3 regions of the Cyanobacterium aponinum PCC 10605 genome follow, and region 3 is predicted to be linked to each of the others. Evidence: predicted binding sites of a transcription regulator. Region 3 holds the regulator's gene; each other region holds the start of a gene.
What was found. The regulator NtcA, encoded in region 3, controls nitrogen genes in cyanobacteria. The targets are predictions, from matches to a motif close to TTTGTANCNNNNGNTACAAA.
Positions count from the first base shown of each region.

Region 1: the regulator NtcA is predicted to act here: its motif matches at 2,985-3,004, upstream of CYAN10605_RS01500 (ferredoxin--nitrite reductase).
Region 2: the regulator NtcA is predicted to act here: its motif matches at 2,195-2,214, upstream of CYAN10605_RS16235 (molybdopterin oxidoreductase family protein).

Region 1 is NC_019776.1:371,331-376,752, forward strand. Features, by position in the region: gene CYAN10605_RS19070 (choice-of-anchor I domain-containing protein) at 1-1,640, opposite strand, end outside; gene pdxH (pyridoxamine 5'-phosphate oxidase) at 1,813-2,451, opposite strand; gene CYAN10605_RS01500 (ferredoxin--nitrite reductase) at 3,098-4,657, shown strand; gene CYAN10605_RS01505 (IS4 family transposase) at 5,398-5,422, shown strand, end outside.
Region 2 is NC_019776.1:3,882,969-3,888,390, reverse strand. Features, by position in the region: gene CYAN10605_RS16235 (molybdopterin oxidoreductase family protein) at 1-2,123, opposite strand, end outside; gene CYAN10605_RS16230 (Hsp20/alpha crystallin family protein) at 2,468-2,941, opposite strand; gene CYAN10605_RS16225 (HvfC/BufC N-terminal domain-containing protein) at 3,182-4,024, shown strand; gene CYAN10605_RS16220 (NAD-dependent epimerase/dehydratase family protein) at 4,185-5,336, shown strand.
Region 3 is NC_019776.1:115,786-121,207, reverse strand. Features, by position in the region: gene CYAN10605_RS00505 (GGDEF domain-containing response regulator) at 1-178, shown strand, start outside; gene CYAN10605_RS00500 (DUF3084 family protein) at 363-1,811, opposite strand; gene ntcA (global nitrogen regulator NtcA) at 1,892-2,569, opposite strand; gene fabI (enoyl-ACP reductase FabI) at 2,723-3,505, shown strand; gene CYAN10605_RS00485 (pyridoxal phosphate-dependent aminotransferase) at 3,761-4,918, opposite strand; gene CYAN10605_RS00480 (carbohydrate ABC transporter permease) at 5,282-5,422, opposite strand, start outside.

The sequences.
Region 1 (5,422 bases), 260 kb from region 3:
GTAGCATCGTTTAAGTTAATGCGGAAAATAACTTTTTGAGAATCAGCTTCAAGGCTAGAATCTCTTTCAATGACCAAAAATTCCCCGTTTTTATTAGTAGCCACCGCATCGCCGATTTTATCGCTACCACCGCCAATGTCTTCTTGAATATAGAGATATTCACCTGTCACAGTTTCGCTAACTGGATCAAATTCTAAAATTCTGGTGGTTGCAGTTTCACCACTGTCGGGATTATCAAAAGGAGACTGCACAAAGGCATATACTTTTCCATCTTGAAATGCGATCGCTTCAAAACCTCTATTTGCCTGACGGGTGTTGTATGCTTCAGGAAAAACTCCTGTACCAACTTCAGCAGGTAAACCTTCGGGGACAAAACGATCAATTAAAACGCCTTCAGCAGAGAACTTATATAAAGCAGGACGATATTCATCGGCCGCCCAAAAAGTACCATCGGGGGCTTGAATCAAACCTTCTAAATCCGCACCAAGGGGATCAAAATCGAGAATATTTCCATCCTCATCGATGGGAATTCTACCACCGTCATCTGTAGGTAAGTTTGGTAAACCCGTTAAAGGAGAACCATCTTGACGAGTAAGTAAAACCTGATCAAGAATATTTGTATCACCATTATTAGGATTATACTCAAATTTAACTAAACGGGGTTGTAAATCAGGAATTAGATAGGTGCGAACTCTCTCCTCTACTCCATCATCGTTAATATCTCTATTTCCTGTTTCTGAAGGACCTAAATCCATATGAGTGAGAAATTCGTAATTCCCACTATCATTCATACCTAGGAAAGTTAACCCAGAAAAACCGCCTAAACGAATATCTCCTCTAGTTTGAGAAGTTCCAATAATGGGTAATTCTGATTCTTCAAAAAATGCTGTTTCTAAATTGGGTGAAGCATTATAGTTTTTGAATCCTAAAGGTACAATACCAGAAACAGTACCAGTGGTAACATCTACAACTGCTAAAGCATTATTTTCTTGTAGTGTGACGTATGCAGTTTGAGAGTCAGCAGAAAAAGCAATATATTCAGGTTCTAAATCTTGAGAAACACTGGCATTTAAACCAAAAATGCGTACTCCCTGTGCGACTAAAGCATCTTTTTGACTGTCGAAAGCATTAAAATTAGCATTGGTAACAGAAGCATTTTCCACTCCTGTGCTTATATCAATAATACTAATTGAACCTTCAGGGTCAACGCTATAATCATCATTAGCCTCTCCCTCATTAGCGGTTAATACTTTCATTCCGTCTGGGGTGAATGTCACCATGTCAGGTAATGCCCCAACAGTTACGGTATTAACGGGATTAACAGGGTTACTGAAATCACTATCGCTATTAAAGAAAGCAACACTACCGTTGTCGGTTTTTATATTAGCCTCGATCGCGATCGCAACTATACCATTTTTAACGGCAACACTGTTTGCGACTCCTCCTAAAGCTGAAGCGTCTATTTCCCCGATTTTAACGGGGTTATTAGGGTTGGAAAGGTCTAAAACATCAACGGTGACAGCTTCGGCATTTACTACGAATAGACGGTTAGTAGAGGGATCAAACGCTGGGATTTCCGCCGCACCCTCATCAAACTGTCCTGTAGCATAAGTTCCTATCAAATTTAGATTAATTGTCATAAATATCCTTAATCTTGGTACTGAGGATTTATCAAAACCTTAATTTTTGCAAGGTAGATCACCCTATAGAGTAACCAGAAGATATTAAGTAAAAGTTAATAGATAGTTAAGACATGGATAAATTCACGAGGAAAATAATTAAAAAACAAACAATGGCAGTAAAAATCAAAATTTATGGGGCTAATCTCCTAATTTCCCAATCATTATTATCTAATTTTGTATAGTAGAAGCGATCGTGAAGTCTATTTTCTCGTCCTTGCCAAAACTCAAAACTATTCGGCACTACCCGATAACCTCCCCAAGAAGCTGGAAGGGGAATTTCTTGATTATGAAATTTCTGTTTAATTTCCTCAAACTGTAACTCCAATATTTTTCGAGAAGAAATTATACTACTTTGTTGAGAACACCATGCACCAATTTGACTGCCACGAGGACGAGTTGTAAAGTATTTCAGTGATTCCATAGTGGAAATTTTATCAGCACTGCCACAAATTTGTACTTGACGCTGTAAACCTATCCAAAAAAACAATAGAGAAACTCGATTATTACCATTAATTTGAAGGGCTTTCCTACTTCCATAGTTGGTAAAAAAAACAAATCCCCTTCTATCAAAATATTTTAACAGGACAATTCTTTGCGTTGGTTGTCCTTCTGGGGAAACAGTTGCTAAATTCATAGCATTAGGTTCGGGCAAATTAGCATCACAGGCTTGTTGAAACCATAATTCAAATTGTTTAAAAGGATCTTCTTGTAGTTGTTTTCTTTGTAAACCATTGAGGGTATATTCGTTTCTTAAGTTTGCAAGATCCATGATATTTTATAACAAAACTTTCTCTTAATCCCATTATCTCACTAATGCAGAATAAGGGGCAAAGCTAGGCAGGGCTGATTCATTCTAAAATTTTCTGGTTAAGGCAGGGAATAGGCAAAAGGCAAAGGTAAATAGTCGATAGTTAACCTGAGTTCGGGATAAATTTTCATCTATGAATGATGGAGAAAAAGGCAAAGGGCAAGAGGCAAGAGGCAAGAGGCGAACCCCCCTTTATCCCCCCTCTCGAGGGGGGAGGGCAAAGGAAAAATTAAGAATTAGGAATTAAAAACCCCGAACACTCATTATTTGTTACTCATTACTCGTTATTTATTACTTTCTCTCAACACCTGCTGTTCCTGCAACCTGAAACCTGACACCTACCCTTATCCAATATTTTTAAACCGAACTGAGGTTAGTTAATAACTTCTTCCTGAACGGGCCAATGGCCATTCGCCCCTAATTCCTAAGCCTCCATCTCTGATAGATGCAAAAAACGAATTAAAATTATGTGCAAAAAGAAAATGTGTCTTTATTTAGTAGTCAAAGTTACAAAATCTTAAGAATCAAATTAATAATGTATTGGGCAGTTAAGTATATAAGTCTTTAAATATTTATTTGTATTCAATATATTAACCGAGGACAAATTATGGTTGTTGCTGTAAATACCACCACCACAAAAAAAGTGAAACTAAATAAAATTGAAAAAGTAAAAGAAGCAAAACACGGTTTGGATGTTAAGGAAGAAATAGAAAAGTTTGCTCAAATGGGTTGGGAAGCAATGGATGAAGATGACCTCATTGTTCGTTTAAAGTGGTTGGGGATTTTTTTTCGCCCAGTAACTCCGGGGAAATTTATGCTTAGGTTACGCACTCCTAATGGTATTCTCAACAGCCAACAATTACGCACTTTTGCGGAAATTATTGAACGTTATGGGGAGGATGGAAAAGCTGATATTACTACCCGTCAAAATATTCAATTAAGGGGAGTTCATTTACAGGATATACCAGATATTTTTCGTAAATTGGAAGCGGTGGGCATGACATCGATTCAGTCAGGAATGGATAATGTGCGTAATTTAACGGGTTCTCCTGTTGCTGGAATTGACCCTCATGAGTTAATTGACACCAGAGAATTAAATCAAAAATTACAGGATTTGATTACTAACCATGGACAGGGTAGTTATGAGTTTAGTAGTCTCCCTCGTAAATTAAACATTGCGATCGAAGGTAGTAAAGATAATTCTATTCACGCTGAATTGAATGATATAGCATTTTTACCCGCCTATAAAGATGGTGAATTAGGTTTTAATGTTGTGGTGGGGGGTTACTTATCCGCTCAAAGGTGCGCAGAGTCTATTCCTATGGATGTTTGGGTAAGACCTAATGAAGAAGTATTGAAATTATGCGCGGCTATTCTTAGTGTTTATAGTGAGTGTGCATTGGAAGAAGGTTTGAGGGAAAATAGAGCAAAAGCCCGTTTAATGTGGTTAATTGATAAATGGGGTATGAATCGTTTTCGCATTGAAGTGGAGAAAAAACTAGGACAATCCTTACAATTTGCCGCCCCGAAAGATGAAATTACCTTAGAAAAAAGAGATCATTTAGGGGTTAATCCTCAAAAGCAAGAGGGTTATAGTTATATCGGTATTCATATTCCTGTTGGGCATTTAGATGCGGAGGGTTTATTTGAAATTGCTCGTTTAGCGGATGTTTATGGTAACGGAGAAATTCGGGCAACAGTGGAACAAAATTTTATTATTCCTTTTGTAGCCAATGACAGGGTAGAGGCATTTCTTGCTGAACCAATTTTAGAACGCTATCGAGTTAATCCTACACCTTTAAGCCGTTCTGTAATTTCGTGTACAGGGGCTCGTTATTGTAATTTTGCCTTGGTAGAAACTAAGCAAAGAGCGGTGAAACTAGCCACAGAATTAGATAATGAACTAAATATTCCCTCTAAAGTCAGAATTCATTGGACAGGTTGTCCTAACTCTTGCGGACAGGCTCAAGCAGGGGACATTGGCTTAATGGGTACTAAAGCGAAAAAAGATGGGCAGGTGGTAGAGGGTGTTAACTTATTTATGGGGGGAAAAGTGGGCAAGGATGCTCATTTAGGCAGTCTCAAACAAAAAAGTATTCCCTGTGATGATTTAAAATCCGTTTTGAAGGAAATTTTAATTAATGAATTTGGGGCAACGGTTAAATAATTTAGCTTGAACTCGATATAAAATTGTTTACTGAAGGAGAGAAAATTAAGCGGGTAAAAGTATTTATAATTGAGATAAACTACATTTGAATTAATTTTTGTAATTTGTTCCTAAGATTAATTATTTTTTTGATGATCAAGTTTTATTGGTTATGAGCCTCAATGTCTTATTTTTCAATATTTCTTTTCTCGAACTTAAGTGATTATCGATCTCAATTCCTTATTTTTTAGTAATTTTCTCCTTGAACTCAAGTAATTTAGAAAGTAAAAAATTGTGTGTATTTAATTAATCAGTTTCTTAACTTATTTCTCTTTATTTGAAGTTATCAAAATTCAATTTGGCTTAAACTAAAATTTGTCGTTAAGTTTTGTAAAGTTCTGATGAGCTTTACATTTTTTTTGTTTTAGGATTACGTTTAGGTAATCAAACTATATTTTATTTAAAAAGTATTTTCTTGCGAAATTTCAGTATAAAACTTGAATAATTAATACTTTTAACAATTGATAATACTTTGGTTACTATTTTTACTAGAAGAAAGTTAAACTCTTTTTCTTCTAAGATTATTGTGTGTTTATAGACAATTTTTGTGTACATATAATCTCAAAAAGAAATTAAAAAAAGACTTTTTTTGCTGTGGGGGCGACAAGGGAGCGGGAAGTATTGATGATAAAAGGATTTCAATGTTAAAGTTCTCGCAAAATTAGATATTCTGGAGCAAAATATTATCTTTGCCTGAAAAAATGTTTCAACTTCCTAATATTTATC
Region 2 (5,422 bases), 350 kb from region 3:
GCACAAGCTTTTAATTCTGGCTGTTTGGAAATAGGACAAGAATGGGGATGGGTTAGGCTATTGGCTTCGGCATTTTCTGCCCAGAGAAAACCCCAGTGCATGGGTGCAAAAACGGTGGAAGGTGCGATCGCACTTGTTATTTTCACTTTAAATTTAGCTTCTCCTCGAACAGATACAACTCTAACTAATTCACCATCTTCTAATTGATATTTACGAGCATCTTTGGGATGAATTTCGAGGAACGGCTCAGGGTGCATTTTTACTATTTTGTCAATTCTACCGGTGCGAGTCATAGTGTGCCAATGTCCATAAAGTCTGCCCACCGTTAAAACAAGGGGATAATCTGGGTTAGGAGGTTCGGCTAAACCTCGGCTATGGAAAGCGGCAAATTTTGCTCTGCCATCTTCGGTGTGAAAGTGCAAATCGGTGTAAAGTCTTCTACCATAACGATTTTCGGGATCGCTTCGGAGAGGAAAAGGCCACTGTATCGGACCATATTTTGATAACAACTCATGACTCAAACCAGACATGTCACAGGGGCGATCGCGCGTTGTTTTGACAAATTCTTGATATACTTGAGCAGAGTCTTTAAAACTGAAATACTTTTCAAATCCTAATCTTTTACCTACCTCCGCAAAAATTTCCCAATCCGCTTTTGCCTGAGAAGGAGCAGAACTACTAAAAGCAGGACTATAGGTTACAACCCGTTCTGAGTTAGTCATAGTACCCGCTTTTTCACTCCATTGGGTGGCAGGTAAGACTAAGTGAGCATAATAGGCGGTTTCTGTGGGATAATAAGCATCTTGATAGATAGTGAAAGGAGATTTTAACAGAGCTTGTTTTGTCCTTTCTAAATCGGGCATACTCACCGCAGGATTAGTGGCCGCAATCCACAATAAACCCACATCCCCATTTTCCAAACCCATAATCATTTCCCATACTGTTTTACCCACATTGGCGGAAATAGCCCCCGATGGTAATTGCCATATTTCTTCTAATTCCTGACGATGAAGGGGATTTTTGACACTGCGATAACCCGGGAGAATATGAGATAATCCTCCTGCCTCTCTTCCTCCCATGGCATTAGGTTGACCTGTCAGAGAAAAAGGGCCACATCCTGCTTTACCGATTGTAGCAGTCATCAAATGAAGATTAATTAAAGTTCTTACTTTTGCCGTTCCCTCAGAAGACTGGTTTAACCCCATCGACCACAAAGATAACACCTTTTCCGACTCTGCCCAATAACGGGCGGCAGTTTCTAAATCTTTAACTTCAATACCGCATTTATCGGCAACAATTTGAGGAGGATAATGACTAATTATCTGTGTATAGGCGGGGAAATCCCTTGTACATTCGTCAATAAAAAAAGTATCGATCGCACCCCACTGTAATAATAAATAAGCAATACCATTAAATAAATCAATATCTGTACCGGGTTTAATAGCTAAATGAAGATCCGCCGCTTCTGCGGTGGCTGTACGACGAGGATCAACCACAATCATCTTAACATGACGATTTTTCTTATGATATGCTCGTAAACGATTAAAAACGATGGGATGACATTCTGCGGTATTTGTTCCCACCAAAAAAGCACAGTCTGTTAATTCTAAATCCTCATAGTTACAAGGAGGACCATCCGCCCCAAAACTGCCCATATAACCTGAAACCGCCGAGGACATACATAAACGGGAATTGGCATCAAAATTATTTGTCCCTAAGCAACCTTTTAATAATTTTTGAGCAACATAATAATCTTCTGTTTGAAACTGCCCTGAGCCATACATACAAATACCATCAACTCCGATAGTTTTGCTCACTAACTGAATTTGTTTAACGATTAGGTTAAAGGCTTCTTCCCAATCAATTTGTCGAAAATCTTGCTGTAGTGTTTCTCTATATAAAGGATATTTAAGGCGATTTTTATTGATCGCTTCGGTTACCGTTGCTCCTTTCACACAAACTTTTCCTAAACTAGAAGGATGGGTGCGATCGCCCATTACTTTCCAAATGGGAGTACCCTCCGAATCTCTATTTGTCGCTTTTCCTTGAGAAGCAGGGGGCTGAACTTCTAAACCGCAACCAACACCGCAATAAGGGCAAACTGTGGTAACTTTTTCACTTATCATCTAGGACTAATCAATATATAAAACCTCGGATTTCGTGTGTTTAATCTTGTCACCAGATTTTGTTAAGAAATGTATCTTCTGATACGGAAGATCTAAAGTATTCTTTTTTCTGCATTTTATTTATGGTTATTTTGCATCTAAATTTGGCGTTGCTGATTTTAGATATGATTTTTCAATGGGCAATGGAAGAATAAAGAATGAAAATAGTTAACTCCTAATTCTTAATCCTATCTTTCCAACTCCTCACTTATTACTTATTACTTTCATAAAAAAACCTGTCTTTTTGAGACAGGAAAATTAATTATTTATTTAGTAAGCATTAAACCTTTTTTAGAATAATATTAGCCATTACTTTCTGATTCTAAAGCTGGTTTTTCCTCTGCTCCTAAACTAACTTTAAATACCTTATTTTTCTCGTCTTCAAGTTTTGGTAAAATTAACGTTAAGACACCGTCATTATATTCTGCTTTTACTTGGTCATTTTTGATCGGTAATGGTAAATTAATTGTGCGTTCAAATTTACCGTAATTAAACTCAGAAATGTAGTAACCAGTATCTTTATTTTCTTGTTGACGATGGTATTCACCACTTACCTTCACACTATCACGGGTAACACTGACATCAAGATCTTTTTTGTCAATTCCGGGTACTAAAACTTTAAGCATTAAACTATTGTCATTATCTAACAATTCTACTGCAGGTTTGAGAAATGAATTAGAAGTATCATCCCATGCAGTTATTTCATCTAGTAGTCGATTCATTTGACGATGTAAGCTATTAATTTCATACAAAGGATTAAAACGAACAATAGCCATACTTTTACCTCCTAACAAATTCTGTTTCAATTGATATTTATTTAATTTTAAATTGTTATTTTTATCTTGTCATATCCTTCTTATTTAATAGGGAGAGAAAACCGAAAATATCTAGGTATTGTTTTCCGTATTTTCCCTGATTTTAATCATTGCTTAATTATTTTCTTGCAAATCCATATGATAAACTTGGTCTATAAAATATCCATTCTTCTTTACATTGGTTAATATTCCTAAAATTTCATGAAATCACCCACCCTTTTAAAGCTAGAACAGCAATTTCTCAAAAGTTTGAGAACAGACAAAAATTCTCCTTGGTTAGAAAGTATTATTATTCCCGCTCATCAAAGAAACACAGAAGAGGTTTTAGACTTATACTTAAATAGGGCTAGAACGAGAACGATCGCACCTTTTCATGAGATATTTCCTGCCTGTGAAGCGATTATGGGATCAGAATTATTTGATCGCTTCGTCGATGATTTTTACCTTCATAGTCATTGTGATAATGTCACCGTTTTAGACTATGCCAATAGTTTTATGGATTATCTCACCGTAGTTAAACCAGAATTTTTCGAGCCTTTGATACCTACTATAGAAGAACAAACTATTGATTGGTCAAGACTATTAATTGATGTTGCTCTCACCGAATGGCGACTAAGAAGGGCAGAAACAGCCCCTACTTTAAGAAAAAATAATCCAGAGGAATTATTACACCGTCTCCGAGTAAAAAAACTTCATGGTTATCGCCCCAAATTAGAACATGGTACTCGCATTCCCTTTTCCTGTTATTGCTTAGTTCCCCTCACCAAAGCCCATAAATGCCCCATTGAACCCAGACACCTCATTGCAGGAGAAAGAAAGCCTTATTTGATTTGGCGCAAACCTGATAATCAAGTGGAAATAAGAACTATTAGCGAAGATGAAGCCCGTTTGTTAAGAAGTTGTAATGGACACTTAAGCGTTACTGCTATTCTTCAGGAAGAAACCCATTTTGGTTTTAGTCGAGAAGAAACCCTCGATCGCATCTCAGAAGCGATAAAATTAGGTTGGATAGTATCTCTATTTGACCCCATGAGTTATCAATAAACTTAAAAGGGCAAGAGGCAAAAGGCAAAGTTAAAAGGGCAATGGGCAAGGGGCAAGGGGCAAAGGTTAATAAAAATCTTAATTAAATGATCTTTTTTGTGTCAATAATTTGGTACATTAACCTAAATATGTTGAGATAATAACAAGAAAAATAGTCACAATGAAAGCATTAGTAATAGGCGGAGATGGTTATTGCGGTTGGGCAACGGCCCTTCATCTCTCTAATAAAGGTTATGATGTTGCTATTTTAGACAATTTAGCCCGTCGTCACTGGGATGATAAATTAGGTGTAAATACTTTAACTCCCATTGCCTCTATTCAAAAAAGAATTAATCGTTGGTATGAATTAACTGGTAAAAAAATTGAGCTTTTTGTCGGTGATATTACTAACTATGATTTCTTAATTAAGGCTTTCCGCAAATTTGAGCCTGAGTCTATCGTACATTTCGGGGAGCAACGTAGCGCCCCCTATTCAATGATTGACAGAGAACACGCTGTATTTACCCAAGTTAATAATGTGGTAGGTACTTTAAACATTCTCTATGCCATGAAAGAGGAGTTTCCCGACTCTCACCTCGTTAAGTTAGGTACGATGGGGGAATATGGTACTCCTAATATTGATATTGAAGAAGGTTATATCGAAATTGAACATAACGGACGTAAGGATATTTTACCTTATCCTAAACAGCCCGGTAGTTTCTATCATTTAAGTAAAGTACACGACAGTCACAATATCCATTTTGCTTGTAAAATTTGGGGTATTCGTGCCACTGATTTAAACCAAGGGGTAGTTTACGGGGTTTTAACCGAAGAAACGGGCATGGATGAGTTATTAATTAACCGTCTTGATTATGATGGTGTTTTTGGTACTGCCTTAAACCGTTTTTGTATCCAAGCGGCTATCGGACATCCTCTTACTGTTTATGGTAAAGGTGGACAAACTCGTGCTTTCTTGGATATTCGTGATACTGTCAGATGTATGGAACTTGCGATCGCAAATCCTGCGGAGGCTGGACAATTTAGAGTGTTTAACCAATTTACCGAGTTATTCAGTATCAAAGATTTAGCCACCATGGTGCAAAAAGCAGGGGCAACTTTAGGCTTAAAGGTTGAAATTAACAATTTAGAAAATCCCAGAGTAGAATTAGAGGATCACTATTTCAATGCTAAAAACACTAAACTCTTAGATTTAGGTTTACAACCTCATTATCTCTCTGATTCTCTTCTTGACTCCTTACTTAACTTTGCTAATAAATATAAAGGTAGAGTAGATATGGAGCAAATATTACCCAAAGTTTCTTGGCGTAGATAAAAATAATGGTAAGGTGGGCATTCCCCACCACCTTTGATTTATAAGGCAACTCTGATAGGCAACAGGCAATAAATAGTGAATAGTGA
Region 3 (5,422 bases):
TATACCCCATCGGGGTTCTAGTGCCAGTAATAGCATTACGATTAGTATGGGCGTTCATTGTCTTATTCCCTCTGCAAAAATTAATCCCTATACTTTAATTGATAAATCAGATGATGCTCTTTATCTGGCAAAAAAAGAGGGTAGAAATTGTTTTCGGTATAGTGTTGACTTAGAATAATATTTAACCTCAGTTCGGTTTAAGAATATCGGGTAAGGGTAGGTTTCAGGTTTCAGGTTTCAGGTGTTAGGATGTTTAGGGGATGAGGAAGAAACAAGTAATGAGTGATAAGTGTTCAGAGTTTTTAATTCTTAATTAAGAGGCTGTCTTTTGCCTCTTGCCTATTCCCTAACTAAATGAGAAATCATAGTCTAAATACTTCTTTGCCGTCCGCAATCACTACTAAGTTAATTTGTAATGGTCCTGAGGTATAGGTTTCACTGGCGGCGACAGTCAAAATTTCGTCAATAGTTTGGTCTGAAGACTGTAATTCTTCGATAAAGTTAACAAGGGAGGTTATTTTGCCATCCCCGATAAAAATTTGTCCTAATATTCCCTCTCTACGAGCTCGGAATTGGCTAACGGAAATGAGAAAGTCTAGTTTTTCTTGTAATTCGCCACTGTTTAAATCTTGTTCATCAATAGAAATAGATGCGATCGCTTCATTTTTTTGGTAGATTATTTGATTAGGGGTAACATCTCCAAAAATACGGATTCTTTCTTCTCCTTGCACATAATTACCAGCCGATAAAATTCTCACTAAATATTGCCCCGGATTGGCTAATTGTTGTTTCATCTGTTCTACTTGCCCCCTAGTTATCTGTACAAACCTTTCTTTGGGGGGCTGATTACCATAACCAATAATCTGCATCACATTGCGATTGGCTTGACTTAAAATAGCATCCACTAACTCGCTGATGTCTGTATCTTTTTTGATTTGTACCAAAGTAACGCTTAATACTTGTCCTTTAATAACAGCAATGGGTCTTTCTCTTAAATCTTGATAAGTTTGGTAGTATTGTTCGAGAATTTCCACTTCTTGGCGGTAAAATTCCAGTTGACCTTCTAAAGAAGCTAATTCCCGCTCTTTTGCATCTAATATATCATCCGTTTGAGAAATGAGGCGATCGAGTTCTACTATTTGCTCATCTCGGCTACTTATTTCTGATTCTAACTGTTTTTGTCTATTTTTTAACTGTTCAAGGCTGATTTGTTGTTGTTGTAAAATTGCCTCTTGCTGTTCAATTTGTCCTTGTTTTTCTCGTAATTCTTGATCTCTTTGGGCGATGGATTGTTCTAACTTTAAGCTCTGTTGTTGAATTTCATCTTTTTCTATTAATAAATCTTCTTTTTCTTTAATAATTCTTTCTACTTCTTTTCTTAGTTTTTCTGTTCTACTTTGAATTTCTCTAACTTTTTTTTGAGTTGTTGACAATTCATTTTCTTTAACATTCAACTGATTTAAGACAGTGTTTTGTCTATTTTTAGCCTCTAGCAGAGCTTCTTCTACCCTTTCTTTTTCCGCTTTTACCGTATCTAATTGTTGAGTAATTTCTCGTCTTTTTTTGAGAATTTCATCTAGTTGAAAAACCCCCTGACGCAAAGATGCACTTAAACTAAATAAAATAATTAAAGTAGAAGCAGAAATTAATGTTCCTGTACCGATGGTAATTAAAACAGCAGTTTGTTTGGGTCTTAATTGAAAGAGTCTTAATCTTGCTTTTCCAACCCTTGTACCAATGCGATCGCCCAATGCTGCGATTAGTCCCCCCAAAAGTAACATCGCTATGATTAAAATATAAGCGCTAGTCATTAGTTAATAATTTGTGTAGTTAAAAATCAAAAAAATGATTATTTTTTGTTAGTAGAGGTGGGAGGAAATAGAGGAAAAACTTATGCAAATTGCTGACTAAGGGCAACAGGATTATGTACTGTGATTTTTTTCTTATTGATAGTAATTAAATTTTCTTGTCTTAATTCTCCTAATAAACGAGTCACCGTTACCCGTGTTGAACCAATAGCCTCTGCGATCGCCTGATGAGATAATTTTAAATCAATAGTAATACCGCTAGGGCTAGGAATACCAAAATCTCGACAAAGAATCAATAAAAAACTAACTAAACGAGAAGCCATATCACGATGAGCTAAAGTTTCAATCATCATCTCTGTTTGCAATATGCGAGACGATAAGCCTTGTAACATCAATCGAGACAACTCAGGATTTTCTTTTAAAGAACGCTGAAAATGCTCGATAGGAGCGGAAAGTAATTCCACAGGAGTAAAAGCCACCGCATGATAGAAGCGATCGGATTTTTGCCCAGTAATCAAAGACAAGACCCCAAAAACACTATTTTCTCGCAACAAAGCCACGGTAATCTCTTCCCCTGCCTCATAAACCCGTGACAACTTGACAGCACCTTTCATTAAAAAATATACTCTTTCCGCAGGGTCACCCGGAAAAAAAATTGTTTTACCTCGTTCAAATTTTTCCACCACAGGGGTATAAATTCCCGCCCCAATTTGACGAAAAACTGAAGCTAAGGGTTGTTCAGACATAGACAATGATTGCATAGGGATAATTAACTTAAAAATAAAATTAAAAATGGCTCGATAAACGACCCTTTCTATAAGAAAATAGGAATAACGAGAAAACCGTCTATAACTTGATCAGTTTAGCGAATAATTGTCCTTAAATTACAGAAAATTAGATTCAAAATCAAGAATATGTTAGATTTGACAGGAAAAAACGCCTTAGTAACAGGTATTGCTAACAATAAATCTATTGCTTGGGGTATTGCTCAACAACTACATAAAGCCGGTGCAAATATTGGTGTTACCTATTTACCCGATGAAAAAGGACGTTTCGAGAAAAAAGTTGGAGATTTAGTAGAACCTTTAAACCCCAGTGTTTTTCTTCCTTGCAATGTGCAAGATGATGCTCAAATAGATTCTACCTTCGATCAAATCAAAGACCAATGGGGTCATATAGACATTTTAATTCATTGCCTAGCCTTTGCGCAGAAAGAAGACCTATCGGGAGAATTTAGTAATACTTCTCGTAATGGTTTTCAAACAGCCTTAGATGTCAGCGCCTATTCACTAACCCGTTTAGTGCAATCAGCGAAACCCTTATTTCGTGAAGGTAGTAGTATCTTAACCCTTAGCTATCTTGGGGGTGTAAAAGTTATCCCTAACTATAATGTCATGGGTGTTGCTAAATCCGCCTTAGAAATGAGTGTTCGTTATTTAGCCTCCGAATTAGGCCCTATGAATGTGCGAGTAAATGCGATTTCTGCAGGCCCCATTCGCACTCTTGCCTCTTCTGCAGTAGGAGGAATTCTTGATATGATTCACCACGTGGAAAAAGTTGCACCCCTCAGACGCACTGTTACTCAAACTGAAGTAGGGAATACCGCCGCTTTTTTATGTAGTGACCTAGCTAGTGGTATTACAGGACAAATTATTTATGTGGATGCAGGTTATGAAATTATGGGCATGACAGAGTAAGTATTGAGTTAGAGTGTTAGGGGATTGGGAGATAGGGGGAGAGGGAGATGGGGGGATTTTTGTTCATAAAGTTTTAACTAATAGAAAAAAATCCTTATATCTCTTACTCTTACTTAATCTCAGTTAACCTAATTTTTTACTTTGAAACAGCCCTGCTTTGAGAGAGGGGATAAAAAGAGGGAAATTTCTTTTTTATCTTAACTCCGAACTCAAATTATTGCCCATTGCCCTTTTAACTTTGCTTTCTCCCCCGCTTTAAACCTCGATAAGTTGTGATAAACCTTCCACCAATCTATTAATACCTATAGATGCAGTATCATAATTTAACGCTCCATAGGCAACCCTTAAACAACACTTATTTTCTACACCAAAAGTTGTTCCGGGAATTACCGCCACTCGATAATTTTCAATGAGTTTTTTTGTTAATTCAAAAGAATTCATATCGCTCTTAATTTTTAAAAACAAATAAAATGCCCCATCAGATTTACTCACTTCACAAATATTAGAAATTTTTGCTAAAGAATCAAGCATTTTTTCTCTAACTTTATTTATTTCTAGTAAGTATTTTTGACAATAATTTTTGCCAATTTTTAAAGCACCATAAGCACCATATTGGGAAATGACAGGAGGACAAATTAGAATGGTATCTTGAATTTTTTTAACAGCCATTTCTAAATGTTTTGGAATCACCATATAGCCAATTCTCCAACTAGCAAAACCATAGGCTTTCGATAAACTGAATAAAGAAATTGTGTGATTATCACTATCTACAAAAGAGGCGGGAGAATAATGTTTAATTCCATTGTAAGTAAAATACTCATAAGCCTCATCACTGATATGATAAATTCCTTTTTCCTTACATATTATATTAATAGCTAATAAGTCTTTTTTTGAGTAAACAACCCCTGTGGGATTATTAGGAGAAATGGTTACAATTGCTTTTGTTTTTGGTGTTATGGCATTAATAATTTGATCTATATCTGGTTGATATTGATTATTTGTATCGACAATTATGGGTTTACAATTAGCCAATCTAATCGCCATTTCATGATTAAAATAATAAGGGGCTAAAATAATTATTTCATCTTCTGGATTAGTGATAGCTAAAACTGCATTCATAAACGCCATATTTGACCCTGCAGTTACGAAAATAGATGACCTATTTTGACTATAGTTAATCTGATTATCTTGAGCTAATTTAGTTTCTATTTCTTCTAATAATTTATTGATACCATTGATAGATTGATATAAATTATTTTGAGGATTACCGGCAAATTTATCAATCTCTTTGAAAGTCTCATCTGGAGGGGGATAAAATACAACTCCTTGCCCTAAAGAGATAGTATTCGGGTTATTAATAATTAATTCATTAATAATGGGTATTAATGGTAATTGTATGTTATCTGCACGCATAAAAAAACCTCAATTCGACGTAATAATATCAATAATGTTAGGTAGGTTTCTGGTTTCAGGTATCAGGCATTAAAATTAGGAGTTAACTATTTTCATTCTTCTTTTTTTATCTAGTGTGTCACTACTTTTTCTTTATTCTTAATTGAAATCTATTCATTATGAGCTATTTACTATTAATTAACTGTCTTTTTTTCTATTTTTTATTTAACTGTCAAACCTGCCACCTGCAACCTTTTCCTAACCAATAATTTACATACTCAAAGTAATAGAGACATTTTTTATCGTTGCCTGTTACCTGATTTCTGCAAGAAATCTATTAACTTTAACTCCGCAATCTGAACTAATATAACTCCTAATTACTCTTTATCCCTTCACTCCCGTATTGGCATCACTAGGAATAATATAATGTTGTAAAGTAATAAATAAAACTAAAACTGGAACTAAGGAAATAATCGAACCTGCGGCAATAAAACGCCAATTTAAGTCCAAAGAACTAGCTAAAGA